Regions from separate parts of the Thermoanaerobacterium sp. CMT5567-10 genome, predicted to be linked through region 1. Evidence: riboswitches for the same ligand, from Rfam matches in the RefSeq annotation. Region 1 holds a riboswitch; each other region holds the start of a gene.

Region 1 (15,120 bases):
CGGAGTCATTTCATTATCAGCACAAGGCGATAAAGCAGAATGGATGTGCAAGTCGTAGTAAAACTTCATTTGATCAACTCACTCAATCTAATTGCTGCATCATATGATGTACCACTAAATGAAATAACGGGTATATTTTCCTCATCAGCTTTTACTTTAGCATTTTCATCAAGTTTTTCCCCTTCACAAATAATTATACAGCTTATTTCTGTCATTAGCGCAACAGCAACTACATTTACATGAGTCTGTATCGTTATCCATGCACTGCCGCTTTTAACATGAGACATTACAAAACTCAATAAATCACATACGTAGACGTTGCTTATTTCTTTTTCAATTCCACCGCTTCCTGCCACAAGTGTAAATTCCGAATTCAAAATATCTTTTACTTTCAAGATTTTACCTCCTTATCACTGCCTATAACAGGCGGAATTTTAATTGACAACTTATTAATCTCTTCAGCCAATATTTTAATCCTGTCCTTCAATTTAAAGATACAGTCGTACTCACTAGCATAACCTTTAACTATGTCTTCCGCAAGGGCTCTGCAACCAGGTGATCCACATGAACCACAGTCAAGACCAGGAAGATTTTTGTATATTTCATCAATTAATTTCATCTTATCTATAGCTTTGTCTATATCATCGTCAAGATTTAAAACATCGCTTTTTTTAAGTTCTACATTTAGCATAAACGCCCTATAATCTGCTACTAAATGCTTTTTGATATTAGCTTCTTTATTAAGTTTTTCTTTTATCTTCATTATTCTATTTCTCGCTACGAAGTTATTTTCAACAGTTAATGGACCTCCAACGCATCCACCAATACACGCCAGTCCTTCAAAAAAATCTATATCATTTAACTTTCCTAATTCTATCTCTTCAAGCACATTTATCACATTTTGGATTCCATCCACAAAAAGGCAGTTTTCCAGTGATGTGCCATAGGACTCACCACCTGTATTTGCCCAGCCAACACCAATCATTGATGAAGCATGCTCTACACTTTTATCCCGAGATCTTCTATTGTCCAAAATCATGCTATATATATCATGCATTGAAAAAACACCGTCTATATATGATTTTTTAATGCCTATGGGGTTCTTTACGCTAGTCACTTTTGCAGCACATGGTGATATGAAAAATACTCCTATTTCCTCATCATTAAGACCTGTTTTCTTTTTTGCCTCATCTTTAGCAATTTTCCCAGCAACTTCTACAGGTGGCATAATATCTAAAATATTGTCAATCAATGATGGAAATCTCTGTTGTATAAGACGTACAATTGCAGGACATGCAGATGATATAATAGGCCTTTTAAAGTTTTTTATCTTTACTATAGTTCTGGTTATATATGAAACAATATCAGCCGCGTATGCGACTTCAAAAACTTCGTCAAATCCACATGATTTTAAAGATGCAAGTATATCTCCAATTGTCATGTCTTTAAATTGGCCGTACAGTGATGGTGCAGGAAGTGCTATCTTGTATTTGTAATTTTTCATCATCTCAGTATCATCAGTCACAACGATTTTAGCATGATATGGACAAACTCTAACACATTCACCGCAATCAATACACTTTTCCTTAATTATTTTCGCTTTACCATCTCTTACACGTATTGCCTCTGTTGGGCATCTTTTTATACAGTTTGTACATCCTTTACATCTATCTTTATCAAGAGTTACAGAATGAATATACATTACAAACAACCACCTTAAATATTAATTGTCATGACGATTTTGGTACCATTCTCATCATGATTGACAATGTCCATTACATCAGCATTTCTTTTCATATTAGGTAAACCCATTCCTGCTCCAAATCCCATCTCTATTACCTCTTTTGGAGCCGTAGAATATCCTTCTGTCATCGCAAGTTCTAAATCTTTTATGCCTGGCCCAGTATCTTCCGCTATAATAACTATTTTATCTGAATATATTTCAAAATGCATTTTACCACCATATGAATGAATAACGATATTCATCTCCGCTTCATAAGCTGCTATCGAAGCCCTTCTTACAATATCTGATGGTACAGAAAGCATCAGTAAAGTCTTTCTAAATGCACTTGACGATTCCCCTGCAGATGAAAAATCTCTTGCTTTAACATCAAATTCCATTATATATGGCTTCACGATTAAGAATCACTCCCACAATTAAGTCCATTTTTGTATAAAAGGCCACATGCAATAAAAAGAGGATAATCAGTTTTCATAACGACAATTGAAGCAGAATCAGCCATTTCCAAAATCTCACATCCAGGTTCTTTGCCCCTTACAAACACAATACATATGATATCACCTAAGACTTCTGCTGTCCTTACAACTTGTACATTTGTAAGTCCCGTTAGCAGCAATGATTTCTCATCTTTAGAAGCTAAGACATCACTCATAAGGTCTGCGCCGCAAGCAGTATTAACTTCTTCTGACAATCTCTCATGTCCGCAAAGAACTTCCGCTTTTAATATTTCTCTTACTTCCGCAAGCTTCATGCTACACTCCCCTATTTCAAAGAACTCATCTTACTATAATATTCCATTATAGAATCAATAAACAGCTTCTGTGTTAAGCCATAAGCATTTCCATCATTAAGCTCAAATGAAGTTTTAATATCTTTAAAATTGTTTAAAATATGACCATTAATAGCCATTGTACTCTCTACAATTTTTTTTAAATTATTATCACTTCTTATATTATAAGGCACTTCACTGTATTTTTTAAAGTACAACTCTGTCTCATCTATATCTTTTTCACTGGCAATTCCAAAAGCTATTTTATATGACAGCTCGGATAAATGCGATAGATTATTATAAAAGCTGTTTATATTATCTAATGCAATCTTTACATCATCTTTTGAATTTTCCTCGTAAGATATTTCATAAATAGGACCATTGTTTATAACAACAGACGATATGATACCACTTTTATTAAGTTTTAAACTTAAATTATTGGCTTCATCTTTATCAATAAAATATCCTACGCTTAAAATATATTTATCATTGCTTTTTATTGATTCCCCATAAATTCCTTTCATGATAAGCAAATTTAAATTGTAGTCTGCATCCCTTTCATTGTCGTATTCTCCTATTTTAACAATATAATAATTTAATTGAGGAATTTTAAGAGAATAACTGTACTTAGTGCTGCTGCTTATTTTAGATAAGTAAGGTCTTATCAAAAACTGTGTTATTAAAAAGCCTATTAACATAGAAACAAATATTGATAAAAATAATAAAAGAACACCTTTTTTTAAGTTAATTTTAACATTTTTCTTACTTTCTTCTTTTGCATACACCATAATCACCTATAAAATATATTCTACATAAATGCTTAAATTCCTTTTTAAACTACTTTAAATTATTTCTTAGGACTATTTTCTCATTTTTTAAAAGTTAAAGGATTTTTTCAATTCATGTCGAATTATATATAAAAAAGGAGGTTTTTGAATTGGATTATATTAATTCATTGATTGAAAGCAAATTTAATGAAATCCAATCACGGCTACCTGTAAATATAAACCTCACAAACCAGAATAATTCATTTCAGGATATTTTAAATAACTTAATAAGTGAAGGCTCTGTAAATACAAATAATTATGTGACTGAAGCAAATAAATCAGCAAATGTAAAACCAGTTAATGTAAACAAAACATCGATTGCTGATATAGCTGATTACATTAGTGAAGCTTCAAAAAAATATGGAGTTAGTACAGAATTGATAAATGCTGTCATAAAAGCCGAATCAAATTACAATCCGTATGCTGTATCAAATGCTGGTGCTATTGGTCTTATGCAGTTAATGCCATCGACTGCTCAATATTTAGGAATTGACAACCCTTTTGATCCTGAAGAAAATATTGATGGTGGTACAAAGTTGTTAAGTCAACTGCTTAACAAATACAACAATACTACTCTGGCTTTGGCAGCTTACAATGCTGGGGAAGCAGCAGTAGATAAATACAGTGGCATACCACCATATGATGAAACAGTAAACTATATAAATAAAATCATAGATGATTTATCAAAATAAAAAAAGGGCCATGCACGTAATGTGACAACCCTTTTATTATTTACTGCTTATATTTTGCATTTTTATACCTTTGCTGTGCACTTAATATCTTTTTCCTCAGCCTTATGCTTTTCGGTGTAACTTCCACAAGCTCATCATTTGCTATAAACTCCAATGCTTCTTCAAGAGACATCTCTCTTATAGGTGAAAGCCTTAATGCCTCATCTGCAGTTGCGGAACGCAAATTAGTAACATGCTTTTTCTTGCATACATTGACATCTATATCCTCACTTCTAGAATTTTCACCAACTATCATACCTTCATACACTTCAACACCAGGTCCAACTAAAAGAGTTCCTCTCTCCTGCGCATTGTAAAGACCATACGTAGTTGTTGTACCAGTTTCAAAAGCCACTAGAGAACCTCTAGACCTTGTTGGTATATCACCTTTGTACGGTTCATAATCATAAATGACAGACGTCATTATCCCATTTCCTTTTGTATCTGTAAGAAATTCAGAACGGTATCCAATAAGGCCTCTTGTTGGTATTTTAAACTTAAGCCTTAGCGTCCCTGGTTTTAATGTATGCATGTCCATAAGCTCCCCTTTTCTAGAGCCCATCTTCTCCATAACCACACCCATAAAATCCTCAGGTATGTCAATCGTCACAAGCTCTATAGGCTCATGCTTGACACCATTTATCTCTTTTATAATAACAGTGGGTTTAGATACTTGCAGCTCATACCCTTCTCTTCTCATGGTTTCTATCAAAATAGATAGATGTAGCTCACCACGTCCAGATACCTTAAATGCTTCTGTCGTCTCTGTCTCTTCCACCCTTAATGCAACATTTGTTTCAAGCTCTCTAAATAGCCTTTCTCTAAGGTGTCTAGATGTAACATACTTGCCTTCTCTTCCTGCAAAGGGACTAGTATTTACTCCGAAAGTCATTGAAATTGTAGGTTCTTCTATCTCGACAAAATCAACTGGCTCAGGTTTTTCAGGATCCGCTATAGTTTCACCTATTTCTATATCGCTTATACCTGATACAGCCACTATATCACCTAGCAAAGCATCCTCAACTTGAACCCTTTTTAAGCCTTCATATTGGTATAAATTACTCAGTTTTACATTTTGTACAGATCCATCTCTTTTACATATAGCGACATTTTCACCTGATACGATTTTGCCTCTTACGACTTTTCCAATAGCGATTCTCCCAATATAATCGTCATAATCAAGTGTCGTAACAATAAGTTGCAGTGGGTCATCTATATCGCCTTCTGGTGCCGGAATCTCTTTTAAAATCGTATCAAAAAGTGGGCGCAAATCAACTGATTCATCTTTTAGATTTAATTTAGCAACCCCTTCCCTTGCAGATGCATATACAACAGGAAAATCAATTTGATCATCATCAGCACCAAGCTCTATAAACAAATCAAGAACCTCGTCAATCACCTCTTCAGGTCTGGCATCTGGTCTATCGATTTTATTTACAACTACAATAGGCTTTAAATTAAGCTCTAAAGCTTTGCTCAATACAAATCTGGTCTGAGGCATTGGTCCTTCAAAAGCATCTACAAGTAATAATACACCGTCAACCATCTTTAGTACCCGCTCTACTTCACCGCCAAAATCTGCATGCCCAGGTGTATCAACTATATTTATTTTTACACCATTGTACCTAATAGCAGTATTTTTTGAAAGAATCGTTATACCTCTTTCTCTTTCAAGCTCATTTGAATCCATTACTCTTTCTTCAACTTTTTCATTTTGCCTAAAAATGCCACTCTGCTTAAGCATTCCGTCTACTAAAGTTGTCTTTCCGTGATCAACATGTGCTATTATAGCTACGTTCCTTATATCATCTCTTACAAACCCCATCTAGGTTATCTCCTTCCACATAAAAGCAAATTTTATACAATATATTATAATATATTAATATGCCTAAATAGTCAACAAACGATTAAAGTTACAAAAGGCATTAAAAAAAAGACACATGAAAGTGCCTTTTTGTCTCTATATTATTTACTGTATTACTCTTCTGGCTGTGGCATAGTGAGTGCTGTAATAGCCATCGTTAAGTGAACTTATCATGACTTTTCCTGCACCTGATGAGGCATGCATAAACTCTCCATTCCCTATGTATATACCAGCATGATTTATTATGCTGCTACCTAATGTCTTAAAAAACACCAAATCACCAGGCTGTAAATTTCCTCTGTCTACATATATTCCAACTGTTGCTTGGCTTGAAGCAGTTCTCGGAAGATCTATCCCTACACTTTTTAAGACGTACTGTGTAAATCCAGAGCAATCGAATCCAGAAGGTGATTCACCACCATAGACATATTTAGTCCCTAAAAACTTCTTACCAAAGTCTATCAACCTGGAAACAACACTCCTATCAACATCCCCTCTAGACACTGTGCTAGATGATGATCTTAAAGAAAGGTATTGCCCATATATCCATCCAACAGTTCCATTAGATAATTTTATATTGTACCAGCCATTTTCCTGTCCAAGTACAGTGACAGCGTCATTCCAATTTAATTGAGTTATTACTTTTGATGATAAACTACCACCACTTCTGATATTTACATTATTTCCTGTCACAATGCCAGTTCCAAGATTATCTGCGTAAACATGCGTCAACATTGAAGAACCTACAAGTGTCATACCGAAAACGGATACACCAAAAACTAATTTACTTAATCGACAATTCATAGCTAATCTCCTTCCTTTTTGCCTCCGGAGTTAGTTGACGGGTGCGGAATAAGAAGGTATCCCTACTGCTTATAGCAGATTAACCCCAAAACATGAAAATCCTCCGTACCTAAATAGGATTCGGCAAGATTGCTAATATGTACAAGTTTCTTTCATTTTATCAGATATTATTAATAAAGTCAATGTTTTCATAATAATTTTTTAATATTTTTTTAATATTTCCTTAATATATTTTATAAAAAATTTATAAATTTGTTACAATCTATGTAAATAATCTCTCTAATATAGTATAATTTTATTTAACAATACAGAAAGGGGATCTAGATGAGTCAGATAATCATACTTCAAAAAATATCAATAAGCATTATAATAATTTTTTTAGGCTATGCAGTAAAAAAGATGAAATTTTTACCGAATGAAACTGGAAAGGTATTAAATAACTTCATCATATATATAACTCTACCTGCCAGCATTGCAAAAGTATTTTTTACTACGAAAGTAAGTACAAATCTATTCATTTTAACATTTTCTGGATTTGTCATGGGCTTTATTACTTTTCTTATTGGGCTTTTAATTTTTAAAAATGCCAATTTAAAAAAAGAAACTAAAGGCACGCTTATGATTTCACTATGTGGGTACAACATCGGTCTTTTTGCATTTCCTTTTATTCAGCAGATATATGGTAGTAATGGACTTTTACACATTGCTATGTTTGACATGGGTAACTCATTTAACGTCTTTGGAATTGCATATATTGCTGCATATGTATTCTCCCAAAGTAGCAAAATAGATATAAAAAAAGTTTTAAAAAAAATCTTATACTTTGTTCCATTTGATACATATATTATTGCATTTACTTTGAATATATTGGGATTTAAGTTTCCAAGCTTAATCGTTAATCTGGTGGAACAAATTTCACTGCCAAATACTACCTTAGCCCTTTTCGTAATCGGATACTTCCTTGATTTTAATTTAGATAAAGACGAATTAGTATCACTGATAAAAGGCCTTATTATAAAGTACATACCTGGTATAGTATTGTTTATTACACTGCCACTTTTCTTCAGCACAGCTTCAATGACAATTAAAGCCATAATGCTAGGCTCAATAATGCCAACAGCACTAGTAGCAGTAATATATTCAGATGAGAGGAATTTAAACGTAAAACTTGCCTCTATATTTATAACATCTACAACCATTATCACTATCATATTTATGTCACTTATAATGCTAAAGTGGTAATAAACATAAAAAATAAAGCCTTCAAGGCTTACTTTTATGTAAAATATCTATTTTCATTTTGGTGCGGAGGGCGGGACTTGAACCCGCACGGATAACTCCATACGCCCCTCAAACGTACGCGTCTGCCTATTCCGCCACCCCCGCGCGTCTTCATCGTTAACACAATAGTCATTATATAATGTTTTTTAATTTGTGTCAATACTTTTTTATACGACTACATAAACTTATATTACAAAATATTAAATTGCAAAATGCAAAAAATAAATTATATTAAATCAAGCAAGAATAAGTTTCTTGCTTGATTATATTATTCTCTTTAATTTTTTATTTTCTATTCTCCCAGGAATTCTGCCTCTTTTAGCAATAGGTTCTCCTTCTACCTCTTTAATATCCATAGTCATATCTATTGGTGGAGCGTCTGATATATAACTTCCAACGCCAAATGCATCTGCACCACTCAATGCAAGTTCTTTTATTCTTTCAGGTGTAAGCCCGCCAGACACAATAATTTTGACGTTATTGTATCCTTTTTGATTAAGCCTCTGTCTTAGTTCATAAACGAGGCTGGCCGTAACGCCTCCTCTTTCTGACGGTGTGTCTAACCTTATTCCGTATAACCTATCGCCAAGATATTCAGCAACTCTTAATGATTCCTCTATCTCATCCTTAAATGTATCAACTAAGATAGTTATTTTCTCATCATCAGGCGTTATTTCACTGTATGCTTTTGCTATAGGTAGTGTATCACCAGCAATCAGAAATGCTGCATGTGGGACAGTTCCTTTCGGTTCTTTTCCAGCAAGTTTTGCTCCTAGTATGCAGCTTGCATCATCTGCACCACCTATAAGTGCAGCTCTTTCCATAACAGGTGCTACCGCTGGATGTACGTGTCTTGCGCCAAAGCAAAGGAGCGGCTTATCTGGAATAGCTTCCTTTAACTCTCTTGCTGCAGTTGCCCACCCACAAGAGCTTGCAAGTATCCCTAATATGACGGTCTCATATGTCCCAAATTCATTGTAAGGTCCAATGATTCTCATAACTGTTTCTTTTGGTTCAAATGTTTCTCCTTCATTTATAGACCATACTTCAATATTTTTATCTTTCAAAATACTTTTTACTTCTGGCAAGCCTGCAAAAATTCCATTTTTTCGTGCAAATATCTCTGCTGTAACGACTTTACCATCGATTCCTAAGTGTTTTAAAATATCCTGTGTTCTTAAAAAATATACATCTGTCGTAGCGCCATTCTTTATTTCTTCATGTGTTGCAGAAAAAAATTCCCTATTTTCACTCACCTTAACTTCCCTTAGATCTTCAAGATACTTTATCATTTTCATATGTATTCTCCCTCTCTATAATCGAAATATCTTAAGTATTATAGTTGTTATACCGAGAGCTATCATTGGACCTATCGGTGCACCTTTAAAAAAGCTTACTCCAATTACTGTGCCTAGCAAAACGCCAACTACCCCATTAGTGTCTACTTTCATCGTATCAAGACCTACAGATGCCAATACAGCCACAATTATCCCAGCGATAATTGTAATAAGGCCTTCAATGCTTTTCGAGGCATTTATAAAATCGCTTAATGATACCTTATTCAAGGCAAGCGGAGATAGAGCTCCCATTGTCAATATTATTATACCAAGATTCACCCCATTTTTCGATATATATTGATTAATTATTTCTAGATTCATAAGCTTAATAAGCAAAAGCATTGAAATAGCAGCTGCAACATTGTTATTTTTCCCTACAATGCTGAAAAATAACATGACAGAAAGAAGCGCAACACCAAAATCCATATAACCCCCTCACAATTTCAATTCAAATTATTCATACAAGCTCTTGTAAATCTTGTAGTATTTAGTCACCTTTTTGATGTATTTATCCGTTTCTGAAAAAGGTACCTTTTTTAAATTGCTGCCATTTTCTGAATATCTTTTATCCTTCAACCAATTTGAAACATTGCCGCTTCCACCATTATATGCTGCAACTGCTAAAGTGATATTGTTATTAAATTGTTTTAAAAGATATTTTAGATACCACGTCCCTATGTTTATGTTATAATCGGGATTATACAGCATATTTACATTAAAATTTTTTATACCTATGTAATTCGCCACCCAAATTCCTGTCTCAGGAATGACCTGCATAAGGCCTATAGCACCTTTACTGGAAACAATGTCAGGATTAAAATTGCTCTCTGCCTTTATCATAGCAAAAACCAAATAAGGATCGACACCATATTGATTTGAATAAAAGTATACCTGCTGGCTGAATTTTTTAGGATATAGCTGCTTTAAAAACCAGTTGGTTTTAACGCCATAAACTGTCAAAATGGTAAATATTACTACAATAATTACTGTGACTTTTTTAAATTTCAATATAATACCTCCAGATGTTCTATTTTGAAAATCGTCCCCACAATAATTCAACCTGCTTTTTTATAGCATTAAAGTCCTTACAATTATTAATGATAAAATCGGCATACTTCATTTTGTCTTCTATAGACATCTGGCTTTTAATACGGTTCAAAGCATCATTGTAATTCAAATTGTCTCTTTTCATGAGTCTTCTTATCTGAGTTTTTTTGTCTACTACTACAAGCCATACTTCATCTACCATATTAAAAAGCCGCATTTCAATGAGAAGAGCCGCATCTAAAATAATTGCCTTCTCTTTACCATTTTTTCTTTCTTCTTCTATTATTTCTTTTATTCTCCTTATTATTTCCGGATGTGTTATTTCATTTAGTCTATTTAATTTCTGTTTATCAGCAAACACAAGGTTACCAAGCTTTTTTCTGTCTATTTCTCCATCTTTTCTTAAAATTTCTTTTCCAAACTCATTAACTAATATATTATATGTTTTAGTACCTTTAATCATAATCTCTCTTGAAACAACATCTGCGTCAATTATAAATGCCCCAAGACTTCTAAGTATCGATGATACGGTGCTTTTCCCAGACGCAATTCCACCCGTCAATCCTATAACCTCCATCATAGCACCTCCTGTCTATATAATGTAAAAGTGCCTATTAGACACTTTTATTTTGCATCATACCAATTTTTACCACATCCAATATCTACAACCAAAGGAACTCTTAGTTTTATGACATTTTCCATTATAGTCTTTAATAAGTCTTTGACGATTTCAACTTCATCAGGAGAAGTATCTACAATAAGTTCATCATGAATCTGAAGTATTAATTTCGATTTTAATGATCTTGCCTTTAACTCATTGTATACTTTCACCATTGACATTTTTATTATATCTGCAGCACTTCCTTGAATAGGCGTATTCATCGCCATTCTCTCGCCAAATGACCTTTGATTGTAATTCTTTGAATTAATCTCCGGTATATACCTCCTTCTATTCAAAATAGTCGTCACATATCCATTTTCTCTGGCAAATTTGACTACCGAATCGATGTAATTTTTAACTCCTTTATACCTATCAAAATAATTGTCTATATATTCTTTTGCCTCTTTGCGAGAGATCTTTAAATCTCTAGAGAGACCATAATCGCTTATACCATATACGATTCCGAAATTTACAGCTTTCGCACGCCTTCTCATTTCACCAGTAACTTTTTCAGGGGCGATCTTAAACACTTCCGACGCTGTCCTTAAATGTATGTCTTCATTGTTTAAAAATGACTCAATAAGCTTTTCATCCTCTGAAAGATGTGCAAGAACTCTCAACTCTATCTGTGAATAATCAGCGGATACAATGTATCCTCCTTGAAAGCTGGATATGAATGCTTTCCTTATTCTTCTGCCAAACTCATCTCTTACTGGTATATTCTGTAAATTAGGCTCTGTAGAGCTGATTCTCCCCGTTGCTGCAACTATCTGCTTAAATGTAGAATGAACTTTGTCATCCTTGTCCATTATTGGAATGAAGCCATCTATATATGTTGATTTCAGCTTCATAAGCTGTCTGTATTCGATTATCTCCCCAACTATTTCATTATATGGCATAAGCTCCACAAGAACTTCCATATCAGTGGAATATCCCGTTTTAGTCTTTTTTATTGCAGGCAAATTCAATTTATCAAACAAAAACTCTGATAACTGTTTGGTAGAATTTATATTAAATTCATATCCTGCAGCGTCATATATGTCTTTTATTATTTTATCTGTCTTTTCATCTATCTCTTTCGATAAATCTTTTAAGACATCTTTATCTAATGTAAATCCATATACCTCCATAGATTTTAGCACTTCTACCAGCGGAAGCTCAACATTATTAAGAAGCTCTTCCATTTCCATTTCTTTTATAAAGGACATTAGTTTATCTTTTAATTTAGATAATTTAGATGCAGTAGCACACAGATAATCAATTAAAAGCTTCTTATCTATGTCATCGTAACTCTTTTTGCTTTTGCCTTTTCCTAGTATATCTTCAATATTAGGTATGTCCTCTTTTAAATACTTCTTTAAGACACGGCCTATGTCGTAATTGGATTCCGACGGATTTAGCAGATAAGTCATTATTGCAGTATCGTAAAATTTACATTTTAGCTCAATACCATGGTATGAAAGATTAACAAAAAAGTCTTTTATATCATGACATATAAGTGCAAACTTCTCATTATCTAATAATTTAAATTCTTCATAGTCATCTACTTCAACAAAAAATATTTCATCATCAGTGGCAAATGATACAGCTTTTACTTCGCCTTCAAGTATTAATGGATAAAATGATACTGTATCTTCTCTCTTTAGCAGCTCTCTTACATATTTAAAGTCTCTTACAGGCCACTCTTTGACTTCTCTAATATCATCAGCATCTTTTTTTAGGTCATTAATTAAACTGGTAAACTCCAACTTCTCAAATAAATCTATTAATTTTTCTCTATCATAATCCTTCATTTGGTATTCGCTTAAATCTATTTCAATTGGAACATTTCTCTCTATAGTAGCAAGTTTTTTACTTAGCACAGCCATTTCTGTATTATTTTCAATATTTTCTCTTATTTTTCCTTTTAATTTATCAGTATTCATAAGGACATTCTCGATAGAGCCAAATTCTTTAATAAGTTTTATCGCTGTCTTTTCTCCTATATTAGGCACGCCAGGAATATTGTCAGATTTATCACCCATAAGGCCCTTTAAATCAATAAACTGGCGTGGAGTAACCTCATACCTCTCAATGACTGCCCTTTCATCGTATTCCTCCATCTGAGTTATGCCTTTTTTGCATATCTTCACTTTCACATCGTTTGATACAAGTTGAAGTGCATCCCTATCACCAGTGACAATCAATACTTTTAAGCCATTTTCAGATGCAATTTTAGATACAGTACCTATTATATCATCTGCTTCAAATCCTTCAATCTCAATTGTCTTTATATTAAATGCATTGATAACATCTTTTAAAATATCCACCTGCTCAATAAGTTCCTCAGGCATAGACTGTCTGGTGCCTTTATAAGCACTGTACTCTTTATGCCTAAAAGTTGGAGCTTTTTTATCAAATGCAACAGCTATATAATCAGGTCTTTCTTCATCAAGCAGTTTAATCAGCATCATTGAAAAACCGTATATGGCATTTGTATGCAGTCCTTCACTGTTCATTAAATCTGGAAGCGCAAAATACGCTCTGTACATTAAGCTATTTCCGTCTATGATTAAAAATTTTGACATACGCTCACTCCTATTTAACTTCTTGTAATCTAATATACCGCAAAAAAAAGAGGATGTAAATTGTCCATAATTATTTTTTAAACAATTTATATCCTACATAAATTAAATATGCCAATATTGAAAACGGCAATAAATATATGGATATTATAAATACATATTTTAAAAATTCAAAAAATATATTAAGACTTTTAGAACCAGCATTCAATATATCATTTAAAAAACTTGTACTGAAAATTTTGCTGATTTTTGTTTGTGGCTTAGTCGATACAAATGTCAAATTGATTGTGCTCATGCTGGTCATATTGTCCCATATCTTTATTTGATTCTTATATGAATCAATCTGTGTCATCACTTCATTTAATTTATCTTCAACTTGCAGTATATCGGAAATATTACTTGCTTTTTTCAACAACTCCTGCAATTTCTCTTCTTGTATTTCGAGATTTTTTATTCTAGACTCCACATCATAGTATTGTTCTGTTATATCATTGCTATTAATTCTTATTGTTTTAACGTCGCCTAAGGATTTAATACTTGCAATGACATCTTCAAAATCATTTGAAGGTATTTTTAATACGACGTTTATCGTTTTTTTATTATCGCTTGTGCTGCTTTCACTTGAACTTTCAATATACCCATTATATTGCTTGCTTATGTTTAATATCTTATTATAGCATTCATCTGCACTGTCTGTTTCAATGGAAATTGTCGCATCCTTAGTTATTTTTCTTTTATAGTTCGCATCCAATCCTCTATTTAAATCAGATGCATTAGCCTGTGATACATCTTTTTTTAAATCAGACGCAACTTTACCACTGCTTATGGAAGTCTGTGAAGAATAATTTACAGCACTTTTTGTACTAAGAGCAGTTTCAGTAACACCGACATTATTTATTTTATTCTCAAAAAGTTTAAATCCAAGTGACAATATAAATAGTGATGCAAATACAGCAAAAGCAATTATAAATTTCCTCTTCCCTAATTTTTTGTAGCTTTGCCCTGATTCTAAGTTTTTCTTTTCTTCTAGTAATTTAGCGTGCAGCATATCATTGAAGTTGCTTGGCAATTCTACAGGAGGCATATTCTGTAAAAACTCCTTCACAGACATTAACTCGTAATAATCATTTTTACATTCTGTACATAAGGCTAAATGACCCTTTACCTCTTCCATCTGTCTTTTGCTTAACTCTTCATCGATATAAAAGTTAATCAATTTCTTGACCTTACTGCACTGCATTATATTTGCCCCCTTTCTTCAACAACATTTATAAACCCCGGTATCTTTTTTAAATTTTCTTTAAGAATATTTCTCGCTCTTGATATTCTAGACTTTACCGTCCCAATATTTGTATTTGTTATTTCCGCTATTTCATTGTATGTAAGTCCTTCTATATCTCTGAGTATTAAGACAGTCTTGTACTCACTTTTTAGTTTATTCAACTCATCTATTATAATCTTTCTAGTAACTTTATCATCGAAGATATTCTCAGG
Region 2 (5,462 bases), 950 kb from region 1:
TGACGAGCAATGTGTTTTAATTGCAGATAAGAACTGGAATAATAATTCTGGGTATGATGATAATAATGCTTTAAATAGAATAATTGAGGATATAGAAACAGAGGGATTTAAAGTGGTAGTTGTTCAATTTTAAAAGAAAGCTTGCATAATTTCTTCTGTTTTTTATCTTTATATATTGTTTGCTGTATAAGTTTAGGAATACGGTAATAATTATCGTATATGATTGATGCTGGACAAATTACCTAACTAGGGGCATCAAACCGTGAGCGAAATAATATAACGTTATTATAAGAAAATTTCCATAAAGACAGAAAAAGATTCTTGATGCAGATATGAGTAGAGTATGTTCATAATTATGAATGATACGCCTCTACTACCATAAATATGTACAAATTTTTTGTGTTCAGCTATATTGCGATAAATTGATTAAGTAGTTTTAGCGAATTATAACGAAATAATTATTAATTGGAATAAAAACACATTGCATAGTTTGCCGATGTGTTTTTATATTTATGCTTTCATTTGTGCATTTAATGAATACAATGCTAAAATTTTATATCTATGTTGGCCAGAATATTACTGCTTATTTTACTCATTGTATTTTTTAAATCACCATAAATTTTTTCAAATATCTCCACTATTTGTTCTAAACCATTTTTCTTTAAGTAAACTATGTATTCATCTAAGATTTCATCCGAAGTTAAGTCTTGTAATTTTACTTCTTTGTCTATGCCCTCCACTTTTGCAGGTAAATTATTCAAAGTTCTTAAAATATTCACTTTTATTATTTGTTCAAATATTTTCATATTCCAATGATTAGTAGGCATACCTAAAAGTGTTAAAACATTCTCAAAAGATATTTTTACTTTTTCGTCATTTGCACTTTCAAATTTTGATTCTAAACTTATGAGGATAGTCTTTAAAGCTTTTTCAAAAATGATTAGCTCATTATAAAGCAAATCTTGTAATACATCGTCAAATAATAAATCAGAGAATTCATTAAGTGCCTTAAAGTCAAATAAAAATGACGATAAAATTCTATGATATAATTTAAGCAAAAACAGATATACTATATAAAAGGGAATATCTATATGCTCATTTAAAACATAATCTAAATCACCTGTAATAGCATCAAACATTTTACTGCTTAGATATTCATTAAATGATGGATATTTCGAAGCTATATCAAAGATTTTATCCATAGTCTTATTACTATTTATAGCGTGTATTTCTTCCAAGGCTTTGGCTATTTCAATCATGGTGGCTCCTGTTACCATTTTTACTAATGTGTTATATTCGTCTAATATAGATACCCTTATTAAAAGAAAAAGATCCTTTATTTATTTTTCTAAAAAATCAAAATTTTGCAACTCAAAAGCAATATTCAAAAAAATATCTTCTACTAAATTTTCTTCTACAATCTGTTTTAAAAGATTATCTACGTCATAGTATACTTACGATTTTAATAAACTCAACATCATCCGAAAAAAGATTAACTTCATTAGACAAGGAATTTGTCAATTTTTTTTTTATTTCTTCTATATTATTCATACAACACTTTTTATATTTTTTCCCGCTCCCACAGATGCAATAATCATTTCTGCTAATGTCAAATATTTTCATGCTTTAATATCCTCCCATTTTTTAGACTAGTTTAATTTTAAACAAATAACTTATAAATTTCAATTCCTCTTTTTAAAAAGTTGCATATTTATAGACACAGTTTGGTTACAAAATTTACATCTTTTTAATATATTTGCAAATATGATTTTAATATGGTATAATTTAATTAATTTAATAATATGCTATAACGCTGAATTCGTATGAAGCGGGGAAACCAATTTTGGGGTGAATCCATTTTATATGGAAGGGTTATCTTTCGACCCTAACCCGTCAGCTAACCTCGTAAGCGTTGAAAGAGGAGGAAATAGCATGGATAGATTCGGTTTTACTGCCTTCTATTAGTAAACCGGGTTTCAGCTGTAGATTTTCTCTATGGCTTTTTTAATACCCAAAAATAGAAGGAGGTTTTTAAATGAGATTACCTATATTTTCTGTCATTGGAGCCGGCAACAGCGGTCAGGCGATGGCAGCACACCTTTCGCTAATGGGGTTTACAGTTAATCTCTACAATAGAACTCGTGAGAAATTGATTCATATCTTGAATAATGGTGGTATATATCTTGAAGGAGCTGTTAGAGGGTTTGCTAGACTCAATATGATTACTGATAATATGGAAGATGCAATAAAAGATGCAGATATAATTATGGTAACTATTCCAGCATCGGGACACAGCGATATAGCTTATGAAATGCTTCCACATTTAAAAAATGGGCAAATAATAGTTTTAAATCCTGGAAGGACCTTTGGGGCAATTGAGTTTTACAATATCGTCAAAACAAGAAGAGATTTAGATGTGGTAATATCTGAGACAGATACATTTATATATGCCTGTAGATCGAATGATGGCATAGCGAAAATTTTTAGAATAAAACATGTCGTATCATTAGCATCTATACCATCGTGGAAGACAAATTATGTAGTTGATTTGCTGAAATTGGCTTATTCACAGGTGGTTCCAGCCGAAAATGTTTTAGAGACAAGTTTAAATAATATAGGTTCTATTTTTCATCCGGCACCTACCCTTTTAAATTCTGCACGAATAGAGACTACAGAGGGAAGTTTTCAATATTATTTAGAAGGAATATCTCCATCAGTCGCAAAGATATTGGAAAGAATGGATAGAGAAAGAGTTGCAGTCGCACATGCATTAGGTGTAAATGCTGTTACAGCATTAGATTGGCTAAAAGATACGTATGGTGTTACTTCAGATAATTTATATGATGCAATTCAAAATACAGATGCATATAAAGGATTACTAGCACCAAAGACACTAGACTGCAGATATATTTTTGAAGATGTTCCTATGAGCTTAGTCCCAATTTCTTCAATTGGAAAGCAGTTGGGGATTTCGACACATACTATCGACTCTATAATTCATTTGGCATCATGTATGCATGAAAAAAATTACTGGAAGATGGGACGGACGGCTGTAAAGCTAGGATTGGATGGCAAAAGTGCAGCAGAAATAAAAGAAATAGTAGAAGGCGTAAAGGAGGAGAGTACTGTCGCATGAAAAGATTAATTATAGCTGCTTCAATTGAGAATGATGTTCATGTTGCTGGTGTCTATAAGTTTTTAAAGATTGCAGAGAGTGAAGGATTTGATATTCAGTTTTTAGGTCCTGCAACACCAATTGATAAACTTATAGAAAGCATACGGGTGAGAAAACCTGACATAGTTGGAATAAGCTATAGACTGACTCCTGATTCACTTAAATCCATTTTAGATGTTCTTAAAAATAGGATAAAAGAATACAATCTTAATGGCATTAGATGGATATTTGGTGGCACGGAACCAAATTGCATAGTTGCCAAAGAATCGGGCATTTTTGAGGAAGTCTTTGATGGCACTTCAGGTGATGAATTTACAATTTCGTATTTGAGAGGACAAAAAGTTGCATCAAATAAAATTGAGTATGAGCAGGATATACTTGAGAGGATAGAAAGAAACTATCCTTATCCTGTAATAAGACATCACTTTGGATTGCCTTCGTATACGGACACACTTGAAGGGATAAAAAGGATTGCGGAAGAAAAAGTTCTCGATGTAATATCGATAGCGCCTGATCAAAATACACAAGAACATTTTTTCGATAAAAAGTACAATAAAGCACTTGATGGTGCAGGTGGAGTACCTATAAGGACTGAAGAAGAATTTAAAAAACTTTATGATGAGTCAAGGCGTGGAAATTATCCGCTGCTTAGATGTTACAGTGGAACGAATGATGTTTTTAAAATGGCAAAAATGTTAAAAGACACGATAAATAATGCATGGGCAGCTATACCACTTTGCTGGTACAATGTATTAGATGGCAGAGGGCCTAGACAGGTGGAAGAATCTATAAGAGAGAACCAAAAGCTGATGAAGTGGCATGCTGATAGAAATATACCTGTGGAAGTCAATGAGGCACATCACTGGGGGCTTAGAGATGCACATGATGCTATATATGTTGCGGCAAGCTATCTTGCAGCGTACAATGCTAAGAAAATGGGTGTAAAGACGTATATAGCGCAGTTTATGTTTAATGTGCCGCCAGCTACATCCCCAAAAATGGATCTTGCAAAGATGTTGGCATCTATAGAGCTTGTTGAAAGCCTTCAGGATGATAACTTTAGAGTGCTGAGACAGGCGAGGGCGGGGCTTGCAAGCATGCCGCATGATCTTTTTGAGGCGAAAGGGCAGCTTGCTTCAAGCGCATATCTTTCAATGGCTATAAAACCTCATATATATCATGTTGTAGGTTTTTGTGAAGCACATCATGCTGCAACGCCAGACGATATAATAGAAAGTGTGAAGATTGTAAAAGCAGTGATAAACAATACTTTGTATGGCATGGTGGATTTTACTAAAGATTTAGATGTTTTAAAGAGGAAAGAGGAACTTGTAAATGATGCGATGGTAATAATCAATGCTATAAAGGAACTTAATACATTGTGCAGCGATCCGCTGTCAGATCCACATACATTATCATTAGCGATAAAATTAGGCATATTGGATGCTCCGCATCTTAAAGGAAATAAAAGTGCAAGTGGCATGCTTACCACAAAGGTTATAAATGGTGCATGTTATGCCTATGACTATGAAAACAACAAGATTATTAAAGAAGAAGAAAGGATATATAATATAATTCAAAACTACCAAAAACTCATAATCGTGGCGTAAAAACTAGTTATTATCGGATGTATATGCAAAGTATATATCCGATTTTTTTATGCCCATATATATAAATTTTTTTGCTAAAAAACATATTATATGAGAGGTGAATATTAAGAAAGGAGGGGATTTAATTGATGATTGTTGTAGATCCCGGACATGGTGGATCTGATAGCGGCGCTGTAGGATATGGTTATTTTGAAAAAGATATCAACTTAAGTGTATCTCTTAAATTGAGAGATGTTTTTAAGGCAAACAATGTAGATATAATTTTGACAAGAGATAAAGATGTGACATTGGGACTTAGCGAAAGGTGTGACATTGCAAATAAAAACAAGGCGGATTATTTTATTTCAATTCACTGTAACAGTTTTAAAGATTCTTCTGCAAAAGGGACAGAAACTTATTCATATCCTAGAAGTATTTCTGGAGCAAAATTAGCAAAAGGTGTGCAACAAACTATTGTGGCAAATCTAAAAACAATAGACAGAGGTATAAAAACAGCCAACTTCTATGTGTTGCATCATACAAACATGCCAGCAATATTGGTTGAATTAGGATTTATAACCAACAAGGAAGATTTAGACCTGATTTTAAACAAACAAAATCTATTTGCGATATCAATATCAAATGGTATATTAAATAACATAGGACTTAAGCAAATAAACAAATCGGATTCAATTGAA
Region 3 (5,462 bases), 460 kb from region 1:
TTAGACGTTTAAAAGAGCTCTTAACATAACCATTACTATATTGATTTGTATTATTCTTCCAACAATTCTTTAACAATGTTTATACCATTAAGCTTCATATGATATAAAAACATCACATGTGTCAAATCACCATCGTGTGGAATAATTTTAAGCCTCTCAGCAGTTTTTACACTTATATCATAAGTCTCAACACAATTTTCTGGCACAATGACATTAACACTTAAATTGTTGGCATTTGCAACCATCTTTATAGAAATTGCTGTCTGATATACACATAAATCGGTGCAATTTCCAACGATGATAAAAGTAGACTTTCCTTCTTTAAGCATGCTGATTATCTTTTTTAAAAACGAGTTCCCATCGTCAAATTCTCCACCAAAAAACACATTTAGTGAATTTTTCTCATATATCTGTGGCTGTCCTTTTATTATCTCTAAAAGTTCTTCAACGATAGAGCTTTCATCAGTTCCTTTTACACAGTGCTGTGGATAATCGGCAAATTCCGCTGCATCTTTAATATGGGCATCATTTATAAACAGTATATTTTTTATGCCCATTCTGTAAGACGCATTTATCAAATTCTTTATAGGTTCTATTATGCCTCCAATTCTGGGACTTGATAGTGCACCACTTTTGCAAAAACCATTTACCATGTCTACCACAATCAATGATACATTGTCAGCATTTCCGGAATCATTTATAACTGTACTAAGCTTCATATCATCCAAGTTGCTATAAAAGTCAAACAAATAATTTAAAAAAGGTCTTGTATTGTACAAAAAACTATCAAAATTCATTTAAAAAACCTCCTTCCATTTAGTTAAATATATATATTAATTTTATATCAAATTATATACCAAAAAAAGAGGCTTTAGCCTTAAAGCCCCTTTAATTTAGACTATAAAACGTCTCCCTTGCTGACGCTACAAGTTTACCATCTTGGTTGTAAGCATCGCATACAGCAACAGCAGTAGATTTTCCTAAGTGAATTATCTTTGCAAAAGCATCAATTTTATCCCCGATCTTAACAGATTTTATATAGTTTATATTCATTTCAAGAGTGACCATATTTCTTCCCATCGTCTTTGCTGCAATTCCCATTGCCGTATCCATAAGTGAAAACACCACTCCTCCATGTGCAATCCCAAAAATATTTAAATGTTTCTCTGAAATTATAATTTCCATTGTAACTTTGCCACTATCTAGCTCAACTATATCCATTCCAATTAGATTATGATATTGTGCATTCTTATTTAATTCAATTATTTTTTTGAATAAATCTTCGTTTATGCCATTATTCCTTACTTCCAAACTTTTACCATCCTTTCATGTCTTTTTACATAATTATATCATTTTTTATCGCAAATCTTAATCTCTCTATAGCTCGGTTTTTTAATTTTACTGCACTTTGATATCCTATGCCTACCTCTTTTGCTATTTCCACCAATGATTTTCTATTAAAGAAGTATAATAAAATTATATTTTTTTGCTTTTCCGTCAGGCTATTTAAGGCATCTTTCAAATCTTTCATTGAAATACCTTTAAAAAACTCCTCTTCTGGTGATAAGCCGTCACTTTCCAACAAATCTATTATTTCATCGTCATCATCATTAGCTTTTGCATTCAAAGAAAGGCTAGGCTTCCTCTTTCTATACATTCCTAAAAAGTGAAATTTAAGCTGCATGCTGGCATATGCTATAAATTCTCTCCCTTTCTTCTCATCAAACTCCTTTATGGCTGTAATCAGAATTTCTCTTCCATCTTGAAGCATATCGTTAAAATCATCATAAGGAAATTTTTTAGCAAGTGATATCAAAAGAGGATTAAACTTGTTTAAAATTTCCACAGTAGAATTTTCATCACCATTTTTTGCTTTAAAGCACAGTTCATTATAGCTTATCATTATCTACACCTCACTAAATAGTGAGGACCGGTCCTTTTCAGTGCTGCACTGTGCTTTAATTATATTATGCGAACATACGTTTTTCTAACTTTGACTTTTGAAAAGTCTATATATGGAATTGCAAAAGTTTATTGTGAAAATTACAAAATTGATATTAAGATATAAATAATTTTGCTCTGACTTAGCAAATCTACTACAAGTAAAAATTTTTAAAAAAAAGAACACGTATATGTTGCGGCTAATTAACATATACGTGTTCTTTCGCTTTAGCAATATACTCTTTCTTAATAATATCTCCTTGCACCTATATAGTAAGTCCTAAACCACCCGCTAAAATCATCATATGCTGCCTTTTTTGAAGAATCGCTCATATGTATCAAGCGATTATTACCTATGTATATTCCTTCATGTGTAGGCCCTTTACCTGACGTAGAGAAAAACAGTATATCACCAGGCTGTAAATCTGATAAGCTTACAGGCCTTCCACCAGCATACTGATCGTATGTAGTCCTGCCGATGCTTTTTCCTGCCTGCTTATATACGTATTGGACAAAGCCAGAACAGTCAAAGCCAGCAGGTGTCGTACCACCGTAAACGTACGGTGTCCCTAGATACCTTTCCGCAATGCTAACTACGCTCAAGTTTGACGTGCGATCATAAGCACCTCTAGATGAAACTCCACTTGCAGTTGTCCTATTTAAAACCGCCTCTGTCGCTGGTCCCACTATACCATCAGGAGATAAGCCAAATTTCTTCTGTAATGCAATAACAGCACTTTTCGTCTTGCTGCCGAAAATACCGTCAATACCACCTGTGCTATAACCAAGTCGATTCAGCGTTTGCTGCAAGCTAACCACTGCTTGTCCTCTTGAACCGTACTTCAAAAGCTCCATTGCAAACGCACTTGGTGCTTGCATAAGTGTTATTGACAAAACTACTGATGCAACTAACTTTTTGTGATTCAATTCATTCATCCTCTCTTTATGCCTACGAGGTTAGTTGACGGGTTCGGTAAAGAGTAACCCTACCGCAAATGCGGATTCACCCCAAAATTATCCCCCGTTCTTTCGATTAGGCATATTTTTTAATAAATTTAATAAAAAATTTATATTTTTAATAATTACTTAATATTATACAGGCAAAATCAATCGAAGTCAATGTGGTACTATATTTTGTTTGTGTCAAGTAGTTGTTGGCAAATTTTTTTCTTCAAATTTTATCCGTATAATGTTTAATGTGTTGTGAATTTTCGTGCAATTATTTTTACTCCATTCTTATCTTCATATTCCGCCTTTTATATGACTTTTAATTCACTTAAACATTTGTATCTGAGTATTTCTCTTATTGTTTTTCTGCCGTTTGTCATTGCACAACCTTCAAACGGCATATCGCCTCTTTGCATATGATATGTTTTTGCTTTTTTCTGCTTTTTGTTTACATCCGCTGCTGATAATTTTATTTCTTCTTTTATCTCTGCTAATTTTTCTTCTGATATTATAACATTAAAGTATGTTTCTACAACACTATTAAGTTTTCCGCTTGTCTTTAAGGCTAGTATCTTTGCTAAATTGTTCGCACCTTTTTCTGTCCAACTCATTTTTCCCGCATTCATTCTGCGCGCCAATGTGTCAAATATATTGTTTTCCATTGTTCCTAAATGTTTGTATTCTATCCCTTCTGGGGCTTCTGGTATTTTTATTTCTTCTCTCTTTTGGTATGGTTTTATCCCTTCCTTATTGGCTACTAAATAGTTATATAGTTTTTCTAATTTCTTCATTTGCTTTTCATCATCTTTTTGCTCTATCATTAATTTCGCTATGTATTCTAGACTTTCTTCTGCTTTCCCTTCATCTAGCATTTTCATCAATTTGCAGGCATCTTTTTTGTTCTCTATATTCCTTATTACTGCTTGGCTTTTATGAAATGGATCTAATTGAAAATATACTCCTTCTTCTCCTAAACTTTCTTTAATCCAACTTGCTCCATCTCCATTTATTATCTTTATTTCTATTTCGTCTATGTTGTATTCTTTTGCTATCGTTGCATCTACTAATTCTTTAAATTCTTTGCTGCTTGCAAATCCTGCACATACTATTTTATTATGTGTTATATATTCATTACTTCCCGGGCTTCTTTTTACCCATCCGTCGTATGCTACTGCTAATTTTATTTCTTTTTTTCCCCTGCTTTTTTTGCCTTTTGGTCTGTCTTTGCCTTGCATTGATAACCATAATCCATCCATTTCTTGAAATAATATTTTTGTTTCTTTTTCTCCTCTTAATTTGTTTTCTTTGAATAGTTTTATATCTTGTTTTTCTAATTCTGCTATTTTTTCTCCAACCTTTTGTATTATATTCCATGCAGTTGTATGGCTTATGCTTTGATTTGTTAATGATTCTATATTTTTCGCTGCTTCTCTATATGACATTTCTGTTACATTTTCTACAACTTTTTCAATAAGATTTGTTGATATATGCCCTATTGTATCCATTTTTAAATACTCATCTAAAAGATAAACATATTCCTTTTTCCCTTCACTATTTATATGTTCATAAATTCTTTTATCAAATTCAACAGTGCCCATAATTGTTTTTATGTTTGTATGCTTTTTACCTTTACATCTATATTCTTTTTTGTCCCTTTTTTCTAGTAACATATCATCTATCTTCATGAGGATTTGAGCCATTATTTTACAAGCTTCTTCGCAAACTAATTTGTAAATTTCCGCTTCTAAATCCTTGAAATTTATTTCATTTTCGTTTAAACTTATATCTAGCATGTAATCACCTCTATAACGCTTTTTTTGTTTTTTCTATTTAAACATTATAGCGGATGATTCATGCGAATGGAAGGTATTTTTTGGATACCTTCCTTTTTCTATTTTTTACCGCCTACTAAAATTATACACTAAGCTATATTTTACCTGTAATATAAAATTGTACGTGCACATAATAATATTGAACTATTAAAAATGAGGTGTTAAAACATGCGTTCAATGTGGAAAGGTGCCATAAGCTTTGGTTTAGTCAGCATACCTATAAAACTCTATGCAGCAACAGAGGACAATTCAGTTCATTTCAGACAGCTTCATAAAGACTGCAAATCACCTATCAAATACGAAAAAATCTGCCCTGTCTGCAACAGACAGGTATCAGAAGATGAAATAGTTAAAGGATATGAATATGAACCAGGAAAATTTGTCATTATCGATGAAGAAGATTTAGAAAGAATTCCGAAGTCAACAGTTAAGACGATAGATATTCTTGACTTCACAGATTTAAATAAAATCGATCCAATCTATTTCGATAAAACATATTATATAGCACCAGATGAAATCGGAGCAAAGCCATACGTGCTTTTAAGAGATTCTATGAAAAAATTAAACCGTGTTGCAGTTGCAAGAGTCGTTATACGTTCAAGACAAGATTTAGCTTGCATCAGAGTTTACAATGATGACTACATGGTGTTAGAAACAATGCATTTCCCTGATGAAATAAGAAATACAAATGGGCTTCCACCGATTCGCAATGTAGACCTGCATGAGAATGAAGTAAAAATG

What was found. A riboswitch is a leader RNA that binds a small molecule or an ion and turns the genes downstream of it on or off. The one in region 1 is predicted to bind cyclic di-AMP.
Region 2: another riboswitch for cyclic di-AMP. It lies ahead of Q2T46_RS07125 (NAD/NADP octopine/nopaline dehydrogenase family protein); the one in region 1 lies ahead of Q2T46_RS02265 (SH3 domain-containing C40 family peptidase).
Region 3: another riboswitch for cyclic di-AMP. It lies ahead of Q2T46_RS04560 (C40 family peptidase); the one in region 1 lies ahead of Q2T46_RS02265 (SH3 domain-containing C40 family peptidase).

What each region holds. Positions count from the first base shown of each region.
Region 1 covers NZ_CP130558.2:405,786-420,905, forward strand. The annotation lists gene Q2T46_RS02225 (PHP domain-containing protein) at 1-69, opposite strand, end outside; gene Q2T46_RS02230 (DRTGG domain-containing protein) at 66-395, opposite strand; gene Q2T46_RS02235 ([Fe-Fe] hydrogenase large subunit C-terminal domain-containing protein) at 392-1,702, opposite strand; gene Q2T46_RS02240 (ATP-binding protein) at 1,717-2,121, opposite strand; gene Q2T46_RS02245 (DRTGG domain-containing protein) at 2,139-2,492, opposite strand; gene Q2T46_RS02250 (SPOR domain-containing protein) at 2,504-3,298, opposite strand; gene Q2T46_RS02255 (lytic transglycosylase domain-containing protein) at 3,448-4,029, shown strand; gene typA (translational GTPase TypA) at 4,070-5,893, opposite strand; gene Q2T46_RS02265 (SH3 domain-containing C40 family peptidase) at 6,038-6,736, opposite strand; cyclic di-AMP (ydaO/yuaA leader) riboswitch at 6,742-6,872, opposite strand; gene Q2T46_RS02270 (AEC family transporter) at 7,061-7,978, shown strand; tRNA gene Q2T46_RS02275 (tRNA-Leu) at 8,038-8,122, opposite strand; gene Q2T46_RS02280 (nicotinate phosphoribosyltransferase) at 8,281-9,315, opposite strand; gene Q2T46_RS02285 (DUF441 domain-containing protein) at 9,331-9,780, opposite strand; gene Q2T46_RS02290 (lytic transglycosylase domain-containing protein) at 9,808-10,362, opposite strand; gene coaE (dephospho-CoA kinase) at 10,382-10,978, opposite strand; gene polA (DNA polymerase I) at 11,026-13,629, opposite strand; gene Q2T46_RS02305 (DUF4349 domain-containing protein) at 13,700-14,866, opposite strand; gene Q2T46_RS02310 (RNA polymerase sigma factor) at 14,866-15,120, opposite strand, start outside.
Region 2 covers NZ_CP130558.2:1,356,766-1,362,227, reverse strand. The annotation lists gene Q2T46_RS07140 (hypothetical protein) at 1-133, shown strand, start outside; gene Q2T46_RS07135 (hypothetical protein) at 546-1,277, opposite strand; gene Q2T46_RS07130 (SEC-C metal-binding domain-containing protein) at 1,444-1,623, opposite strand; cyclic di-AMP (ydaO/yuaA leader) riboswitch at 1,802-1,926, shown strand; gene Q2T46_RS07125 (NAD/NADP octopine/nopaline dehydrogenase family protein) at 2,036-3,136, shown strand; gene Q2T46_RS07120 (cobalamin B12-binding domain-containing protein) at 3,133-4,785, shown strand; gene Q2T46_RS07115 (N-acetylmuramoyl-L-alanine amidase) at 4,911-5,462, shown strand, end outside.
Region 3 covers NZ_CP130558.2:872,678-878,139, forward strand. The annotation lists gene Q2T46_RS04545 (cysteine hydrolase family protein) at 51-797, opposite strand; gene Q2T46_RS04550 (PaaI family thioesterase) at 889-1,311, opposite strand; gene Q2T46_RS04555 (sigma-70 family RNA polymerase sigma factor) at 1,337-1,903, opposite strand; gene Q2T46_RS04560 (C40 family peptidase) at 2,188-2,868, opposite strand; cyclic di-AMP (ydaO/yuaA leader) riboswitch at 2,874-2,991, opposite strand; gene Q2T46_RS04565 (ISLre2 family transposase) at 3,198-4,682, opposite strand; gene Q2T46_RS04570 (Ku protein) at 4,890-5,462, shown strand, end outside.